2 regions of the Paenibacillus solisilvae genome follow, and region 2 is predicted to be linked to the other one. Evidence: riboswitches for the same ligand, from Rfam matches in the RefSeq annotation. Region 2 holds a riboswitch; the other holds the start of a gene.
The links. A riboswitch is a leader RNA that binds a small molecule or an ion and turns the genes downstream of it on or off. The one in region 2 is predicted to bind thiamine pyrophosphate.

Region 1 (9,336 bases), on a different contig from region 2:
AGGTGAAGAATTGTGTTTTATTCAATTTCATCCACCTCCAGTTCTTGTCCTTTTTTTACTCTATATCTCCAATATATGAATCTCTCTAGCAAATGGAAACGGACAAATGCTTGGATGAACGCCCAACCTCTCACCTGCATACGATGAATAATCAACATTATGAAGGTGAAAGGGTGCTCCCAGTGGATATTCAATTGTCTCCGCTGCACTATGTATATCTGTCGTTTATTGTTTTCATCATGGCACTGCTAATCAAGCGCAGAGATACGACTCTGATCTGCGTCGTCGGCATCTTCGCACTCGGTTTGATCGCAACGGAGAGTTTAAGCGGTTCTGTAAGCGGTATCTTCAACAGCTTTATCTTCGCAATCAAAGAATTGATCGGCACCATCCTCATTATCTCCATCATTGTCTCGATGAGCCGCATTCTGATTAAGACCGGTGTTAATGAGATGATGGTAGCGCCGCTGACCCGTTTTCTCCGGTCTCCGGCACTCGCTTTCTGGGGCATAGGTATCATTATGATGGTGACGTCCTGGTTCTTCTGGCCTTCGCCTGGCGTTGCGCTGATCGGAGCTGTCCTGCTGCCCGTTGCAGTGCGGGTTGGGCTGCCGGCGCTTGGCGCAGCGATGGCGATGAACTTATTCGGCCACGGCATCGCATTATCCGGGGATTATATTATTCAGGGCGCTCCGAAATTAACAGCGGATGCGGCTGGTCTGCCTGTATCATCGGTCATGGAAGCCAGTATCCCGCTTGTCATTGTTATGGGTGTGGTTACGACGGCCGCAGCCTTCTGGATGATGCGCCGGGATATGAAGAATGGTACCTGGCGGGATGGTCTTGTCACAGGCGGAAGCAGCGGCGGGAATGGGGAATTCAATGAAATCGATGATAAAATCGTACTCCCGCATCGCGTCAAACAGGCTTTGGCCCTTCTTATTCCATTCTTGTTCCTGATAGATGTACTCGCCATGTTTATTCTGAATCTTCAAGGCGGCGATGCGACGGCGCTCGTTGGAGGCACCGCTGTCTTCATTCTTATAGCGGTCACCATGCTGGCTCACCGCAATCAAGGCTTGGAGCAAACGACCTCCTATCTGATTGAAGGCTTCCAGTTTGGCTTTAAGGTGTTTGGCCCGGTTATTCCGATTGCCGCTTTCTTCTACTTGGGAGATTCCGCCTTCACGGAATTGTTCGGCAAAGTATTACCTGAAGGATCACATGGCATTGTCAATGACCTTGGCGTTGCTCTGGCAAACAATGTCCCGCTTAATCAAGCCGTCGGTGCCGTTACCTTGACCGTTACCGGTTCGATCACAGGGCTTGACGGTTCAGGCTTTTCGGGTATCTCATTAGCCGGATCGATTGCCCATTTATTCGCAACAGCGATCGGTTCCGGCGCAGCGACCCTTACGGCTCTCGGGCAGGTAGCGGCGATCTGGGTTGGCGGAGGCACGCTCATTCCATGGGCGCTCATTCCCGCCGCCGCGATCTGCGGTGTGAGTCCATTCGAGCTTGCCCGCCGTAATTTGAAGCCCGTCCTGCTTGGTCTTGCCGTTACAACAATCGTGGCCATGTTCCTTATTTGAGCATGAACAACGGTCCCCGCAGGAATGAAAGAACCCGGTGAAGCGCAGAATAAAAGCGCAGCCACCGGGTTTTGTTTTGTTAGATACGAACATCAATATGAAAACGTGGTTTTAGGTGCGTTCCCGGTCTTTGCTTCTTAAGCCGGCAAGGCCGATCAGCCCGAGCAGTCCAAGCCAGCCCCAATCAAAATCATTATCGTCTGTCGTTGTTGCAGCCGTTGCCCGGTAGAGGTTGGTGCTCGCTTTATCGAAGGAGCGGGTACCGTAATCAACCACATCCCTCGTGGTTGACCGAATCCCGTAGCTGTTCATTCTTGGTGAAGCGGATTGCATATCATAACGGCCATTATTGTTCGTTGAATTATAATAGCTTCCGTATGGATCCACGTTGCGGCTCATATCCATATTGTTCAAATTCGCTCTGCTGTTCGTATTGATCGTTGTATTCGTGCTTGGCTTTATGTCTGCCATTTTGCCATCGTTGTTGTAATTCGTGGTATTATAAGTGCTGGTTCCCGGCATGACACCCCCATTGGCAAAAGTAGGTGCTGTGAATGCCATCATGGATACAATTGCGGTAACAGAGATGCTGGCTGCGAGCTTCTTCACATCATGACCTCCATGTAGTTAATTTATCGTTCCCCTTTGGTTTCTCCTGATCAAGCTGCCTTTATGCTTCCCAAAACAAGCAAAAACCCGGATCAGCGGCTCTACCGCTGAATCCGGGTTATGTATAGAAATCAATGGCGTTCTTAAGCAGTCTTGCTTCTGCTTCCAGGACGGGAATTCCCTTCAAGTCTGCGATCGCTTCCGCTACTTTCCGGACCATGGCGGGTTTGGTTGCTTTTCCTTCAAAAGGTCCTTCAAAGGGCCATGGGCCATCCGTTTCCGTCATCATAAGCGTCATCGGATAACGCTGCACCAGACGCCTGATTTCTTCTTCATATAGAACATCAGGTGTGATGGAAATATAATGACCGGCCTTAATCATCCGTTCGACAACCTCATCTGATCCCTTGAACCAATGAAAATGTGCCCGCCTGATACCATAACGCTCAAGAAGATCGCATGTCTGCTCAGCATCTTCATATACGGCATGGAGGACAATGGGACGATCCAGTGCCGCCGCGAGTTCAACAAACCGTTCAAGGAGCTCCAGATAAGGCTGCATCTCGAATAGGAGACCTGCAGCTTCCGCTTCTGTGCGGGTATAGTACGGGAGTCCAACTTCGCCAATTGCAAACGTTTCCCCGCCGATATACCGCTCACCGATCCAATCAAAGAGCTGATCAAGCTCTGCCTTGGAAGGCAGCGGCTGCTCCGGATGGAGCCCGTAAGCAGGCAGTACTTGACCAATATATCTCAATGCCAGCTCATGATTCGTCCTGCTGGAGCTTAAATGCATCGACACCGCAACTACCGCCGCAATCCCATCGTTTGCAAACGCCTCGTCAAGCAAAGCTTCCCGTTCTTCCTCCGCATACAAGTCGACGTGAATATGCGCATCAATCCATCTTCCTGCCGTCATAAGATCTCCTTTCAGCTTCGGATTTGAATCCTATGCATTTAGCTATTCCTATTATCTTACTGGCTTGAGCAGATCATAAATCTCCCGCTTGAGCTCATTGAAGTCCGGGTTACTCCACAGCGCGTCCTTGCGCGGTCTGGAAAATGGAACGGTTATCTCGCGGATCACAGCTGCAGGTGCAGTTGAGAGTACGAGGATACGATCGGAGAGCAGCAGCGCTTCTTCTATACTATGGGTTACCAACAGCACCGTGCGGCGATTCTCCTCCCACAGCGAGAGCAGCCAGCTCTGCATCTGCATGCGTGTCAAAGCATCCAGCGCGCCGAACGGTTCATCCAAGCACATGAGGGGCTGCGGGGACAGCAGCGCCCTGAGAAAGGATACCCGCTGCTGCATACCGCCGGACAGCAAATTCGGATAGGATTCGGCTATGCCATCCTTCAATCCTACGCGCTCCAGCCACTCCCGCGCCATGCTCCGGGCATCCTGACGGTCAATACCTGCGATATCCAGGGCAAGCTCAATATTGGCAGCTACCGTGAGCCACGGCATAAGCGAAGCCTGCTGCGGCATGTAAGCAATATTGCCCCGCTCGCCAACGGTACTTCGGCCATGGATTCGAATATCGCCGCCGGTCGGTTTCGCAAGTCCGCCAATCAGGTGAAACAGCGTCGTTTTGCCGCTTCCGGAAGGTCCGATCAGCGAGACAAACTCGCCTTCCTTTACATGAAAAGATACATCAGAGAGGACGGCCTTGGCGCCGGCTTGACCGTCAAAACTTTTGGAAATGCCATCCACTTCAAGCACAATCGACATCCCGTTCACTCTCCTTTACTCGTCGTTCTTCCGCGAAGCAGTATTCGTTCCGCCAAACTGATTATGCCAAAGAAAACAAGGCTTAACAGCACGATAATCGCAATAGCTGCGAACACATTGGCTGTTTCATATCCCTTCTGGGCGAGCCTCATATAATAACCGAGTCCTTTGCTGGCCCCTACAGTCTCCGCGTAGATAGCGCTGATTACGCTGTAGGAAGCCGCGATCTTCAGGCCGGAGAATAAGTACGGCATTGCATGAGGCAGCTCAAGCCGCCAAAACTGCTGCCGCTTCGAAGCTCCGATCATTTGCATATAAGTAACCAGCTTGGGGTCGCTCTGCGTTAGTCCGGTCAGCATGGCGACCGCAATCGGAAAGAAGCACACAATGATGATCAGAATGACTCTGGGCAGAATGCCGAAGCCAAACCAGATCACAAGCAGCGGCGCTAATGCCAGAGTAGGTACGTTTTGAGTCAGTACAAGCAGTGGATATAATGCGGTTTTCGCACCTGGGATTAGATGCAGTAAAGCGGCGAGCACGAAGCCCGCCGCCGCACCTGCCGCAAATCCGAGTAAGGTAACACCCAAAGTGGACCTTGTATGATCAAGTAATTGTGGTGCTTCCTTACATGCATTCATGAAGATAACAAGCGGCGATGGCAGAATATATTCATCGATATGGAATAGGACAACCACCGCTTGCCAGAGCAGCACGAGTGCGAGCATAACCGCCGCCGGCGGCCATAATTTGCGAAGATTACTGCCCATCGGGGTATTTCTCCAGCAGCCTGCCCATAGAAGCGCCGCTCTGTGGATTGTAATACACTTTAATCTGTGAAATAACGGATGCACAGCCCATTGCCGTCATCGCATCGTTCATTTCTTGAACGACAGCAAGCAGATGACTAAGCTCGCCTTCCATCGTAGTCTCCAGCGGGGCGACCCGGTAAGGTACGCCCGAAGCTTTAATGATTTCAATCGCGCGATCTACATAAGGAATGACGCTTTCGCCGCCCGGTGTGCTAGGGAGTATCTGAATGCTTAGAAGTGCATTTGCCATGTTGGATTATTCCTCTCTGCTTCTAGTATGAGTCTGCGATCCGATCGCCGTCACAAGGAATGCTCTATTCCGAAATGAATTCGTTCGTAAATGCTTTATCTGCATCAAGCTCTTTATCGAGCAGCTTGTGTTCAAGCATCCAATCCGCATAGTTTGTCCAAACTTCAAGCTTCTGCTCGCCCCAGCTCTTCGCATCATCCTGATATTTAGGACTGATCCACTTCTGGCTGGCGCGAACGAGATCCGCATTTAAGCTCGGCTCTGCTTTAATTAATACTTCAGCGGCGTCACCCGGATGATCAATCGCAAATTTGTAGCCCTCGGCAGATGCCGCTACGAATGCTTGAACGATATCTTTTTTCTCCGAAATCATTTTCTCGCTCGTTTCAAGCACAGGCGTATAATAATCCAGCTTCTCGCTGTAATCCGTCAAATACTGCATATTGATCTTCTCGCCGCGAAGCTCTGCCTCAACCCCGGTCCAAGCGTAATAAATCCATGCGAAATCGATATTTTTCTTGACTGCAGTGAAGAAATCCGCATCGCCGATGCTGACGATTTTCACTTTCTTCACATCTGCCTTCTCTTCCTGCATCAAGGATTCAATAACCGCTGATTCAGCAGGGGAACCCCAGCCGCCATAGGTTTTGCCTTCATAATCTTTAGGAGACTTGATGTTCTTATCCGCCGGGGATGCGAAGCCCGATGTATTATGCTGAATGACAGCCGCGATCGACACGAGAGGCACTCCCTGGAGGCGCGCTTGCGTAATGCCCTCCTGATAGCCAACGCCAAAGTCCGCGGCACCGGAAGCCACCATCGTATCGGCACCCGCTTCGCCTGGTTGAATGATCTCGACATCAAGACCATGTTCCTTATAAAATCCGTTATCCCGCGCCACATAAAGCCCCGTGTGGTTCGTATTCGGCGTCCAGTCAAGCACGACCTTAACCTTTGTGAGCGGCTTGTCCTTCGTATCTGCTGCCGCATTTTCTTTGCCGCCTGCTGCCGTATTGGTTTGGTTATCGGAGGCTGTATTCTCTGTGTTCTTAGCCCCGCAGCCGGTCAGAGCTATAACTAGCGCAAGCCCTGTAATCCCCCATTTTAGTTTACTGAAATTTCTCATTCCACTTGCTCCTCTCCAGTTGTACAAGATGTTGAGCGACAAGCTTGTCAGACCCCGATTTAATAAGAAAAGCGCCCTCCGAATTGGAAGACGCTTGAAATGTGCTCTGTAAGTTTGTACCGCGTACGAGCACCTTGTGAAAGGCGGCAGCGATTCGTTTACAACGCGATTTCCTACGCTGGCATTATCCAGATCAGGTTTAAGGGTCGGGATTATTACGGTATCCCCTCTCAGCCGGCCATATCCAGCTCCCCATATCTATTCAGCTATTGTCGCAAGCTCTATTATAGCAAAACAAATGATAAATAACACTGTTATTCTTGTGCATTTATTTGGGGCTGCGCGTCAGAGCGGCCCGGCCGCTGCTATACTCCGCCGCTCTTCGATTCTTCCGTGAATGCCAACATCGAATCAGCGCCTTCCCCGGCCAACTCATGCTCCTTGCTGTTATTGCCGGCTGCTGCTTCATAGTCTGCGATTTGAGCCGCCGAGACATCACGCATCGGCATCCCTTTCATCCATTGCAAATACCATTCCGCTGTCCGGTTAACGGCTTCATCCGCCTTCCAGCATGGCCTCCAGCCGAGCCGGTACTGCGCTTTGGTACTATCAAGCCGCAGCACTGCTGTCACTTTCCGCGAGCCGATGTTCTCCGCTTCCTGCGCTGCTGCTCCAGTGCATGCAGAGGTCTGGATTCCGAGCGCCGAACAGAACGCCCCGGCCAGCCAAGAATCCGCCTTCGCATCCTCCTCCCGCGGCCCGAAGTTCCACGCTTCGGCGTAGGAAGCTCCGCCTTTCCCGAACAACCGCTCCGCCAGCTCAAGATAACCGGCCAGCGGCTCCAGCACATGCTGCCATGGCCGGACCGTCTCCGGGCTCTGCAGCACTGGAGCATGCCCGAGCATCGCGGCCCGCACGCAGCCCGGGACAATGCGGCCTTCGGCCCAGTCCCCGCCGCCGATTATGCTGCCGGCCTGAACGGTCGCGACGGCAGGCATGCCGCTTCCGCCCTCAAAGAATGATCGCCGGTACGCAGAAACAACGAGCTCTGCGCAGGCTTTGCTTGCCGAAAAGGGATCTTGCCCGCCAATAGCATCATACTCGCGGCAGCCCATCTTCGATTCGCGGTTGGCATAACAATGGTCCGAAGTCGCTAATACGACTGCGCGCACCGGATGGTCGCTGCCCGTCACCCGGACGGCATCCAGCAGAGCTGCCGTTCCTACCGTATTAACCGCAAAGGTCGTAAGCGGATCTTCATAGGACCTCCCAAGCAGCGGCTGCGCCGCCAAATGAAAGATGATATCCGGTTTCACAATGCGAAGCGCTTCGGTCAGCCTGCCGCCATCCCGAATATCGCCGCGCGTCCAAGCAATATCCTGCTCCAGTCCGCATAACCGGTACATCGAAGGCGATGTGGGCAGCTTGTCGCTATAGCCGTGGATCTCGGCACCCAGCCTGCGCAGCCATAGACAAAGCCATGACCCGTTAAACCCCGTATGACCGGTTATGAATACTTTCTTGCTCTGCCAGAATGAGTGATTCATCTTTACGATTCATCCCCTTGCCTTGAAGCCTCATCCCTCATCTTCCGATAAACAGCTGCAGCATGTATGGACTTTCCACTCTTCTCTCGGATCGAGGAACAAGCTCATGACCGCAAGGCCGAATAGGATTCTCCACCTCTTAGGTCAACAGGCGTAATATGAACTTCACGACAGGCTGCATCAGATACATGCAAGCCCGGGTCTTTGCTGCAGCCATCTATCTCATACCATAGAATATGTTCGTTATACACATTCTGATCATGCAATTATAATCGGGCCAATAGACCCAAATATCGCTCCACATATACGGAAGGGCTGTATTCCTGACGGATCGTTGTTAATCCATTTGCAATCAAAGCATTCCTCAGCGTTTCATCTCCCATTGCCCCAGCTGCGTATTCCGCAGCCGTATTAATATCACCGGTTTTATAAAGCAGGCCGTTTAGCCCATGCGTAATAATTTCATTTTTCCCGGGAACGTCCGTGCTGACGATCGGCACGCCGATGGCCAGCGGTTCAAGAATGTGATTGCCGAGCCCTTCGCGTATCGACGGTGACAGGATGATGCCTCCAGAGCGCCTGACTTCCGAAAAAACTTCAGGCATATAGTGATTGGGTATGTTGTACATAAACCGGCTGATGCCCTTCAATCCGCTTCTCTCACACGCTTGTTGGACTTTCGCCAGTTCATCTCTATTCGTGGGATTGCATATAAACCAAGGCTCGATCTTGTCTATGCTGTTTAGCCGCTCGCAAATCCGAACAAATTCGAACCAGTTTTTGCTGCGCTCCATTCTGGCGGCAAACGCAATGACTTTTCGGCCTTTGCCCGGAATCGGGCAATCCTTCCATTTCCGCTCCTGGGGCATAATCAAATGGAACATGGGGTCAACCGCATTACCGTCTACAAAAACTTGAACGCTGGTGGTTAATTGGGCCATGACGAGCGGCTTTAAGTACTTGGCGATACACATGACCGCATGAACCTTTCTAAGTCGGCTGATCAATTTCAGGTTGCCGGCAATTTCCCTGTTCCATCCTCTCACTTCGTAGAGCACCTTGCCCTGATAGGTTTTTGGTACGTACGGAAGAAAGCTAAGCGCATAAATAAATGAAATCACATCATAATTTCCAATCATAATCTGCTTTTGGAATTCGCCTGGACTCCGCACATAATAATGGACGATATCTTTAAAGATATATTCGCCCTCGCTCTTCTCCAAAAAAACGACTTCGGAATGAATACCGTGAGCGCGAAGGGCACCGATCCGGTTTCGCAGCGTCGTTTGCAAGCCGCCCTCCCTGGAGCTCGGCGCAACATACAGAATTCTCACTCCCATAACCCCCTTCTATCCAATTTTCTCGAAGACGCTATTGCCCGCTTCTTCGCTTCCGCTCCCTCCCGGAAGTCCTTAATCTTCAGTGGGTGCGCCGTCTTTTCCGTAATAATCGATATACCAGTCAACAAACCTTCCAATCCCTTCCTGAACGGATGTCTGCGGTTTAAATCCCGTCATCTTGAACAAATCTGTCACTTCCGCATACGTCTCTGTTACATCCCCCGGTTGGAGGGGAAGCTGTTCTTTTTGGGCGGCTATGCCCAGCTTCTCTTCCAGCGCCGTTATGAAATCCAGCAAAGGAACAGGGTCATGATTGCCGATATTG
Region 2 (9,336 bases):
ACATGAAAGACGTAACGAAAAATGATAACATCGTTCTCCTGCAGGAGGATCAACAGAAGCTTACCGAGTATGACCGAAATCTGAACATTGTTAACCAGGTAAGTGTGCCGAGCCTTGGACCCTATCCTTGCATGGGAGGCAGCACGGTGAATTATTCCCCCTTATATGCAGGGGAGAACGGGGAATTCTATGTCTCAATGAATTACCAGTACTGGAACTCTCAATCTGGTTGTCCCGCGGATCGGGATGATTTTCAAACAACCAACGTTTATCGGTTTAATTCTGATTTAACTGTAGGCTGGGAAAGAGAAATTCTTGGATATCCAATCCGGAATTATAGCGATAATTGGTTCGCCCCGCAAAAAATTGCGCCCATGACTCTGGATCCGATGAAACATGAAATTATCGTACGTTCGGTTTCCAAAGAAAAAATGTATACGTTGAGTACCCAAACAGGTGCTATAAAAGCTTCAGCAGCCATTAATCCGGATTATTTCTTATTCAATGCCGGTTCGTATGGATGGAATGGTGTGGACAACAGCAAGCGGCTGACCGTTGTTCATCCTGATTTATACACGACCTACTTTAAGACCGAGGGCTATTATTCTGGAAATGACCAAGTTCTCAATCCTTCGGGGGCGGTTGTCACCACGATTCCAAGTCGGTTAAGCAGCTATGACGCACCTGGATTAACTTTGATACAAGGTTACTTCGGAGACGGCATCTACCTGCAAGCCAAATATAATGACAGCTGGACCTTCACGCCGCGTGAATATATCGGACTGGCTTATGCCAAAGGTACACCTACAACGAATCAACTAAACGGGCCGATTCAGCCGTATCAGCTTGGGCAATTCGTTTCTGCCAGTAAGAAGGATAATGCTGAATTCACATTCAGCCTGGAAATGCCTTACACGGATGAAGACCGCGATTTAGCCGGGTTTTCATTCCGCATGACGAATCCGGCATACCGGTATGCTGTGGAAACCGACGGAGAGAAACTGTATCTGGCCAAATACAGCTCTGGTATTAGGACCGTATTAGCCGCACAGGCGTATAGCTTTCAAGCCGGCTCTACGTACAGCTTCAGACTTAAAGCCGTAGATGACAGTTTAAAAGTCTGGATGAACGGCGTTCCATTCTTTGATATTACGGATACGGCCTACACCGATGGCTTCTATGGATACACGGCGGTTAAAGCGTACGTCAGCTTCGGGCCGGTTACGATCAAGTCCGCAGGAAGCAATCTTGAAATGTCCAATCAGTACGCAATATGGGATACGGGTACAGCCAGGGCGGAAGTTCAATACAAGAACGTTGTGTTTGATGATCCGGAAGGTGATCCGCCAGCAGGGGGGCTTTATGACTGGACTCTCAAGCATACCGTCAGATTTATTCATAACCAAGGCCTATCTGCGTTAGATGGACAGATCTTCCATTATGCACAGCTAAGCTTTGATAAAGTTGGAGATTATGTTGTTAAATTGAAAGCCAGGGATGATCCGAATCCAGGCCATGTCTATCCAGACAATACCTTTGAGGAATACCGGAAGTCCTCCAATGAATTCATGAAGAAAATCATCGTCCACCGCCGCCCGATTGCAGATTTCTCTGTGCTTCAGGGAGTAGACGCCAAGGTGCAATGGACCGATCGCAGCCATGATCCGGACCGTTATATGAGCGCAGCGGATTACTCAACGGAAGCTACCGGAATCGATTATAAACAAACGAAAGGTGTGCTTGAGAAGAAATTTTATTACATCACGCCAAGCGGGCAATATGTCGCTCAGAAGCTTGTTGCTCCGCAGGAAGTCGGTACGTATGAGATTGGCTTGGCGGTCAGAGACGAATATGGGGCATGGAGTGACTGGGATGTCGTGCTGCTGCCGGTCGGAAGCATCTCGGCTCCCAATAACCCTCCGGTGCCAGGGTTTACGGCCAGCTATGTGAATACGTTTCGCGGCGTGCCCGTTACAATAAATTCGGCTGCTTATGATAAGGAGGATGGCAGCCGGGAGAATTTAGCTCATGAGTATTACATTCGCAATGCTTCAGCAGTTGGTGGTGGGGAATCCTTCCAAGGCAGTGTCCGAACGAATTGGAATAAGACCTTCAACTCGTTAGGCATCTTCAACATCAGGCATGTTGTTGAGGATGCTGACGGGGCGACCGCCCAGTATGAGCTGCAGGTCACCGTCCACAATCGGAAGCCCGGTGCGGAAATCACGATGCCGACAAGCACGGATCAATTAAACCCGACCAAGCTTACGGTGCTGAGACCTGATTTTACTTGGAGCTATTGGGATCCTGATTATGATAGGCAGACCCTGTATCAAGCCAAGATTTATAAGTATGGGGGAATTCTGCAGCTTGACTCGGGAGTGAGAAACGGGGATATGCTGGATTGGATTCCGCAATCCGACTTGCCGGAGAACGTCAGTATGTTCATTATCATTCGCGTGTTTGACGGTTATGATTGGAGTGATTACAGTGCGCCTAAGTTCTTCTATATCGAGACGAATCATCCGCCTACAGCGGATTTTGACTGGTCACCAAAGCCTCTGTATGAAGGCGATCAAGTAACCATTAGTCATGACATAGACGACCTGGATAAAGACGTTCTGAATGTTGACTATGTCATCCAAGATCCAGACCATGTCTCAAAAGCATATACCAGCACGCTTTCATTCCCATATGGCCTGAATGGCCCGGCCTTTCAAGCTTTAAAGGCTGGAACCTATATCGTTCAGCTAACGGTTTCGGATGCGAAAGCGCCGCCTGTCGTTGTGCGTAAAAATATCGTTGTCCTACCGCTTTCTGTACTAGGTCAAGTCAATCATACGGCATTGTGGGATCAACGCCGCAAGGAGCATAACGTAAGCGAGAGCGGAGACGAGGAATTGCCGCGTAGTTATGATGTGTACTGGGCAGGGGAGAAATTTATACTTCACGCTCTGACAACAGATACAGGCACATTAACGGCGGCAAACCGTGTTGAGGTGATCATGAACGGCTTCAAGGTTGATCTGGCAGCGGAAAATGCCATTCATACTCGATGGAGCGGAGAGCTGTGGGATGGGAGCTTCGAGAAGTTTCCAGATGGACCGCTTATCTTTACTTTCAAGGCTTTTTACAACAATGGCACAGTGAAAATAACGACGGTGACCGTCAAGATAGCAGGTAACGTTCAGCAGGTTTATGGCGTACACCGCAGGAATTAACATTGACAAATCACACATGCAGCGGTATAGTCGTACCATGAAATCCACTAGGGGCGCCCGTTATTGGGCTGAGATAAGGCGAGCTTGCCTTGGTCCCTTCGAACCTGATCTGGGTTATGCCAGCGTAGGAAAGTGGGATTGTACGTGCGACTCGGGATTGTTCGTAGCTGCCGCCTTTGTAAGTTGGCATTACGACAAACCTGCGCCCTGACTTGGAAGCTATCAGATGCTCCATGTTATGGGCGGCAGACCGCGACATCCACCGCTTCCTCGCCGGAGCGGTTTTTTTGATATATAGAAAAGTTTTTTTTCTATATATCAAAGAGATGAAACTCTTGCTGCCGCTTAGGACAGCATGGATTGTTTCATCCTGCGCATCGGTGATGAACGGAACATGATGTCGTGCCTGAGTGAGGACGATTGACCTGCGAGCTCCTCATCGAGCAGCAAGCCGCTATCTACGGCTTCTCCAAGGTCAATGCCAAGCACATTCACAACCCATAATCTTATACGCACGCCTCCTAGTGGTTTTCGAGCTTAGCTTCACACAAAACTCTAGGAGGTTTTTCTGTATGTCTATATTAACTACGCCACTGCCAGGCAGCCGAAAAGTGTATGTCGAAGGGAGCCGCGCTGATCTGCGTGTGCCGATGAGAGAGATTGAATTGTCAACGACTACCACCCGGAGCGGCGAGGAACAAGAGAACGCCCCTATTCGAGTCTATGATGCTAGCGGCCCTTATACAGACCTTAATTATCAGTCAGATGTAAGACGCGGTTTGCCGGCGCTTCGTCAGACATGGATTGAAGAACGCGGTGACGTAGTGTCTTACGAAGGACGCGAGATTAAGCCGCTGGATAATGGTTTTCACTCTGAGGATACAGCTGCCACGCGCGGTGCAGAGCTGTTTCCGGCTTTGGCACGCAAGCCTTTCCGGGCTAAGGAAGGCGCGAACGTAACGCAGCTTCATTATGCACGCCAAGGAATCATTACACCGGAGATGGAATATATTGCGATCCGCGAAGGAATGGAGCCTGAATTTGTGCGTAACGAAATCGCAGTCGGACGCGCAATTATTCCGGCGAACATCAACCATCCGGAGAGCGAACCGATGATTATCGGACGGCATTTTCACGTGAAAATCAATGCAAATATCGGCAACTCCGCCGTTGCCTCCTCAATCGAAGAGGAAGTCGAGAAGATGACTTGGGCGACACGTTGGGGCGCGGATACGATTATGGACCTCTCTACGGGCAAAAACATTCATACGACGCGCGAGTGGATCGTCCGTAATTCGCCGGTTCCTGTCGGCACGGTGCCGATTTATCAAGCGCTTGAGAAGGTCGATGGCAAAGCGGAGGATCTCACTTGGGAGGTTTACCGGGATACGCTCATCGAGCAGGCGGAGCAGGGAGTCGATTATTTCACCATTCATGCGGGTGTGCTGCTTAGATACATACCGCTCACAGCCAAACGTGTGACAGGGATTGTTTCCCGCGGCGGCTCTATCATGGCAGCTTGGTGCCTTGCGCATCACAAGGAGAATTTCCTCTATACGCATTTTGAAGAGATTTGCGAGATTATGAAGAAATACGATGTATCCTTCTCGCTTGGCGACGGCCTTCGTCCGGGATCGATTGCGGATGCGAACGATGAAGCGCAATTCGGGGAGCTGGAGACGCTCGGCGAACTGACCAAGATCGCTTGGAAGCATGATGTTCAGGTCATGATTGAAGGTCCCGGCCATGTGCCGATGCATCTCATTAAAGAAAATATGGACCGCCAGCTGGAGGTGTGCCAAGAGGCGCCTTTCTATACACTGGGACCGCTGACGACGGATATCGCGCCAGGCTATGACCACATTACCTCGGCAATCGGTGCGGCCATGATCGGCTGGTTCGGTACGGCGATGCTTTGCTATGTAACGCCGAAGGAGCATTTGGGTCTGCCGAATAAGGAAGATGTCAAAGAAGGTGTTATCACCTACAAAATCGCAGCGCATGCAGCAGATTTGGCGAAAGGCCATCCGCGCGCACAAATTCGCGATAACGCGCTATCTAAAGCCAGATTTGAGTTCCGCTGGCGCGACCAGTTCCATCTCTCGCTCGATCCGGAGCGTGCGATGTCTTATCACGATGAAACACTGCCGGCAGATGCGGCTAAATCCGCCCATTTCTGCTCCATGTGCGGACCGAAGTTCTGCAGCATGCGCATCACGCAGGATATTCGCGACTATGCGGAGGAGCACGGGCTTGACACGCAGGAAGCGATTGAGGCGGGCATGAAAGAGAAGTCCGATGCGTTCAAATCGTCGGGCAGCTCGATCTATGCCTAAGGAAAGAGAATCTGCTTTGCCCGGGCAAGAATCGGGGCCGGAACCGGAGCTTGCGCCAAGGCCGAAGCCTTGGCCAGAGCCAGATTCAAGGCACGAGGATGTTCATGCCGGCAGGGAACAGGCTGACTGGTCTGATCGCTATTCCAGGCAAATGAGATTTGCGCCAATCGGACCGGCAGGCCAAGGCAGGCTGGCTGCGGCGCGCGTTCTGATTGTTGGCTGCGGCGCGCTTGGCGCTTCGCTCGCCCAGCACATGGTTCGTGCCGGAGTCGGCGAGGTTCATATTGCCGACCGGGACTTCGTTGAGCCGAGTAATCTTCAGCGCCAGATGCTGTTTGACGAGGCGGATGCGCTGGCCGCTCTGCCCAAGGCTGCCGCTGCTGCGGATAAGCTAAGACGAATCAATAGTGAGATTCGTATTGAGCCTTATGTCATCGATGTAACGGAGGACGCGGCAAGCAGGCTCGCTGCAGGCGTCGATCTCGTGCTCGATGGAACGGATAACGCAAAGACCAGGCTTCTGCTGAGCGATGTCTGCTATCGATACGGAATTCCTTTTCTGTATGGAGGGGTTGCCGGAGCTCAAGGGATGAGCGCCATGCTCGTACCCGGGGAGACGGCATGTCTGCGCTGTTTGATCGGCAGCGATGAAGAAGAATCCGGTGAAACCTGCGATACACTCGGTGTGATCTCCCCTATTGTTGAGCTTATCGCCGCTATGCAGGCAGCGGAAGCGCTGAAATGGCTGAGCGGCGATAAGAATGCGCGAAGGAGAACGTGGGTGACTGCCAATTTATGGCCGTATGGGGTGACGGAGGCTGTACTTCCGAAGCCGACAGCGAGCTGCAGGCAGTGCGGATCAGCCCATCACGGAGAAAATATAACCGCAAAACGGGCGGAGCAAGGAACCTATTCGCCCCGGGCAGCAAGTTTATGCGGGCGAGACACGATTCAAGTGACATTGGAGCATTCGCTTAATTTGACAGCCATGCGGCAAACCTTATCCTCGCTTGGCTTCGAAGTGACGGCGAATCCGTATTTGGTTCGTGCGCAGCTCCCGGGCGGTGAACGGCTTGTTCTGTTTTCGGATGGCCGTATTCTTGTTCAAGGCACGCAGGATGCGGAGCATGCATTAGCGCTATGCGCTCTGTATGTTCAAGAAGGTTACGATACGGAAAGGAGCAGTACAGGATGAATCGTTGGAGCTGGAGTGATTTTCAGCTTTATGTGATTACTGGAGAGAATTATCATCCGGGCCGCAGTATGCTGGAGGTAATGGAACAGGCGATCATAGGCGGGGCGGATATCGTTCAGCTTCGCGCCAAAGATACCCCCAAAGAGGAGCTGCTTGCACAGGCTTTCGCCCTCCGCGAACTGACAGACCGCTATCATGTACCGCTGATCATCAATGATCATCTGGATGTGGCGATCGCCGTTCAGGCTGACGGCGTCCATCTGGGACAGGAAGATTTGCCGCTCGCAGAAGCAAGGCGGATTCTTGGCCCGGCCGCTATTATTGGGATTTCTACGCACAGCATTGAGCAGGCCATCGAAGCTGAGGCAGGCGGTGCGGATTACATCGGGGTAGGTCCGGTATTCCCGACCGGCACTAAGCCGGGACGGCAGGCAGTCACGACGGAATATGTGCGATCGGCAGCGGAGAGAGTGAAGATTCCCTGGGTAGCTATCGGAGGCATCACGCTGTCCAATGTGGATGAGGTTATCGCTGCCGGTGCAGCTCGGATTTGTGCCGTTTCTGCGATTGTCGGAAGTGACAATGTAGCGGATGCGTGCCGGGCTTTTCGCGAGAAAATCAATCAGCAGCAGATCTCACAGAAGGAGAAGCTCAGCATTCGAATCAACGGCAGGGAAGAGCAGACGACTGCCCAATCTGTGAGTGAGCTGATCGAGCTGCTGGGCTTTGCTGGTAAAAGAATGGTCGTGGAGCTGAACGGTACGATTATCGCCAGGGAAGCATGGCGGGAAACAGAAATTGAACAGGGTGCGTCGCTGGAGCTTGTTCATTTTGTCGGAGGAGGCTAAGCGGGATGTCAGTGGTTCCACATCAAGAAGATGCTCTAATAATTGGAGGGAAGGTACTGCGGTCAAGGTTCTTTCTTGGCACAGGCCGATTCCCAAGTCCGGCGGTTTTTCAGCTTGCTCTGGAAAGCTCGGCTGCGGAAGTTGTAACGTTCGCCGTCCGGCGAGTAAATTTGGATTTTGCCGAGGACGACTCGATATTGCAGCATCTAACAGGCAGGGAGTTGACCTTTCTGCCGAATACATCGGGTGCCGGCAATGCTGATGAAGCGGTACGGATCGCCAAGCTGGCAAGAGCCGCGGGGCTTGGCAATTGGATTAAAGTGGAGATCAGCGCGAATTCACGGACGCTGCTGCCTGATCCGATCGAAACGCTGAAGGCGACGGAGCTGCTTGTAAGGGAAGGTTTCGTTGTTCTCCCTTACACCTCCGATGACCCCATTCTGTGCAAAAGATTAGAGGAAGCCGGTGCTTCCGCTGTCATGCCTGGGGGGGCGCCAATCGGCACTGGACTCGGATTGTTGAATCCGTACAACCTCGGCCTGATTGTTGAGGATGCGAAATTGCCGATTATCGTGGATGCCGGCATTGGTTCGGCGGCGGATGTCGTGCAGGCGATGGAGCTTGGCGCGGACGGGATTCTTGTGAACACGCCTGTTGCCAAAGCGCAGGACCCGGTAGGGATGGCGTATGCGATGCGTCTTGCCGCTCAAGCCGGACGCGCATCGTATCAGGCAGGAAGAATCCCTAAACGCCGCTATGCTTCGGCAAGCAGTGAAACGGAAGGGATTTCTGTCTCATCGGCGGCATCAACGATACCTGAAGGAAGTGCTTGAGAATGTCCGAAAGTTTACTCGTATTAGGCGGTGGAATCATTGGACTGTCCTGTGCGTTCGAGGCAGCGCGTAGAGGCGCAGCGGTGACGGTTGTAGAACCGGGTGCAATCGGCGGTCAGGCTTCAGGTGCGGCAGCCGGAATGCTTGCGCCATATACGGAGAACGGAGAGCAGCCGGATGCTTTCTTCCGGCTGTGTCTGGACAGCTTGCACCGATATCCGGAGTGGGTGAAGCAGATTGAAGAAATATCGGGTATGAAAGCTGAGCTCATGTCCACCGGCAGCTTGACAGTTGCCATGCATGAGGCGGATCTGCTGCCGCTGCAAACCCGTCTTGCTTGGCAGCGAAGCTTTGGCTCTGAAGCAGAGCTGATCACGGGGGAGCGGCTGCGGCGGATGGAGCCTAGATTGTCGGAGGCGGCAATAACTGCTATTTATACTCCGGACGAGAGCCATGTTCATGCGCCGAAGCTTGTTGCTGCCCTTCAAGCCGCATGCCTTAGACTCGGTGTAAAGCTGCTTGCCCACGCAGGTACGATAACGATGCCGAATATGAACGGCAGCAGTACGGGCATCGGGATTGAAACGAGCGGGCATGGCCGGATCACTGGGGATAAGCTGATCGTCGCTGCGGGTGCATGGGCGAATCAATATGCGGAGTTATTCGGATTCCCAATCCCGATTCACCCCATTCGCGGACAAATCTGTTCCTTTGGCAGCAGCCGTGAGCAAACGTCTGAGAAATCCGTCAATCATATGGTGTTCTCCAGTCAGGCTTACTGGGTGGAGAAGCAGGACGGCTCACTCATCTGCGGGGCTTCTGAAGACGTTGCCGGTTATGAAACTGCGGTGACGGAGCGCGGAATAAACCGGCTCATCCGCTGGGGGCCGCGATTATTTCCAT

Region 1: it holds a riboswitch for thiamine pyrophosphate, as region 2 does, so the genes downstream of both, ACFPYJ_RS16860 (ABC transporter substrate-binding protein) here and thiC (phosphomethylpyrimidine synthase ThiC) in region 2, are expected to answer to the same signal.

Annotation. Positions count from the first base shown of each region.
Region 1 covers NZ_JBHSOW010000063.1:1,653-10,988, forward strand. Annotated here, with positions in the region: gene ACFPYJ_RS16825 (glycoside hydrolase family 73 protein) at 1-31, opposite strand, end outside; gene ACFPYJ_RS16830 (hypothetical protein) at 183-1,592, shown strand; gene ACFPYJ_RS16835 (WGxxGxxG family protein) at 1,704-2,201, opposite strand; gene ACFPYJ_RS16840 (TatD family hydrolase) at 2,320-3,120, opposite strand; gene ACFPYJ_RS16845 (ABC transporter ATP-binding protein) at 3,172-3,936, opposite strand; gene ACFPYJ_RS16850 (ABC transporter permease) at 3,942-4,706, opposite strand; gene ACFPYJ_RS16855 (thiamine-binding protein) at 4,696-4,998, opposite strand; gene ACFPYJ_RS16860 (ABC transporter substrate-binding protein) at 5,063-6,124, opposite strand; TPP riboswitch at 6,278-6,388, opposite strand; gene rfbG (CDP-glucose 4,6-dehydratase) at 6,490-7,671, opposite strand; gene ACFPYJ_RS16870 (glycosyltransferase family 4 protein) at 7,938-9,005, opposite strand; gene ACFPYJ_RS16875 (NAD-dependent epimerase) at 9,084-9,336, opposite strand, start outside.
Region 2 covers NZ_JBHSOW010000015.1:27,150-36,485, reverse strand. Annotated here, with positions in the region: gene ACFPYJ_RS02940 (hypothetical protein) at 1-3,221, shown strand, start outside; TPP riboswitch at 3,261-3,369, shown strand; gene ACFPYJ_RS02935 (hypothetical protein) at 3,567-3,737, opposite strand; gene thiC (phosphomethylpyrimidine synthase ThiC) at 3,794-5,557, shown strand; gene ACFPYJ_RS02925 (ThiF family adenylyltransferase) at 5,550-6,752, shown strand; gene thiE (thiamine phosphate synthase) at 6,749-7,600, shown strand; gene ACFPYJ_RS02915 (thiazole synthase) at 7,606-8,433, shown strand; gene thiO (glycine oxidase ThiO) at 8,436-9,336, shown strand, end outside.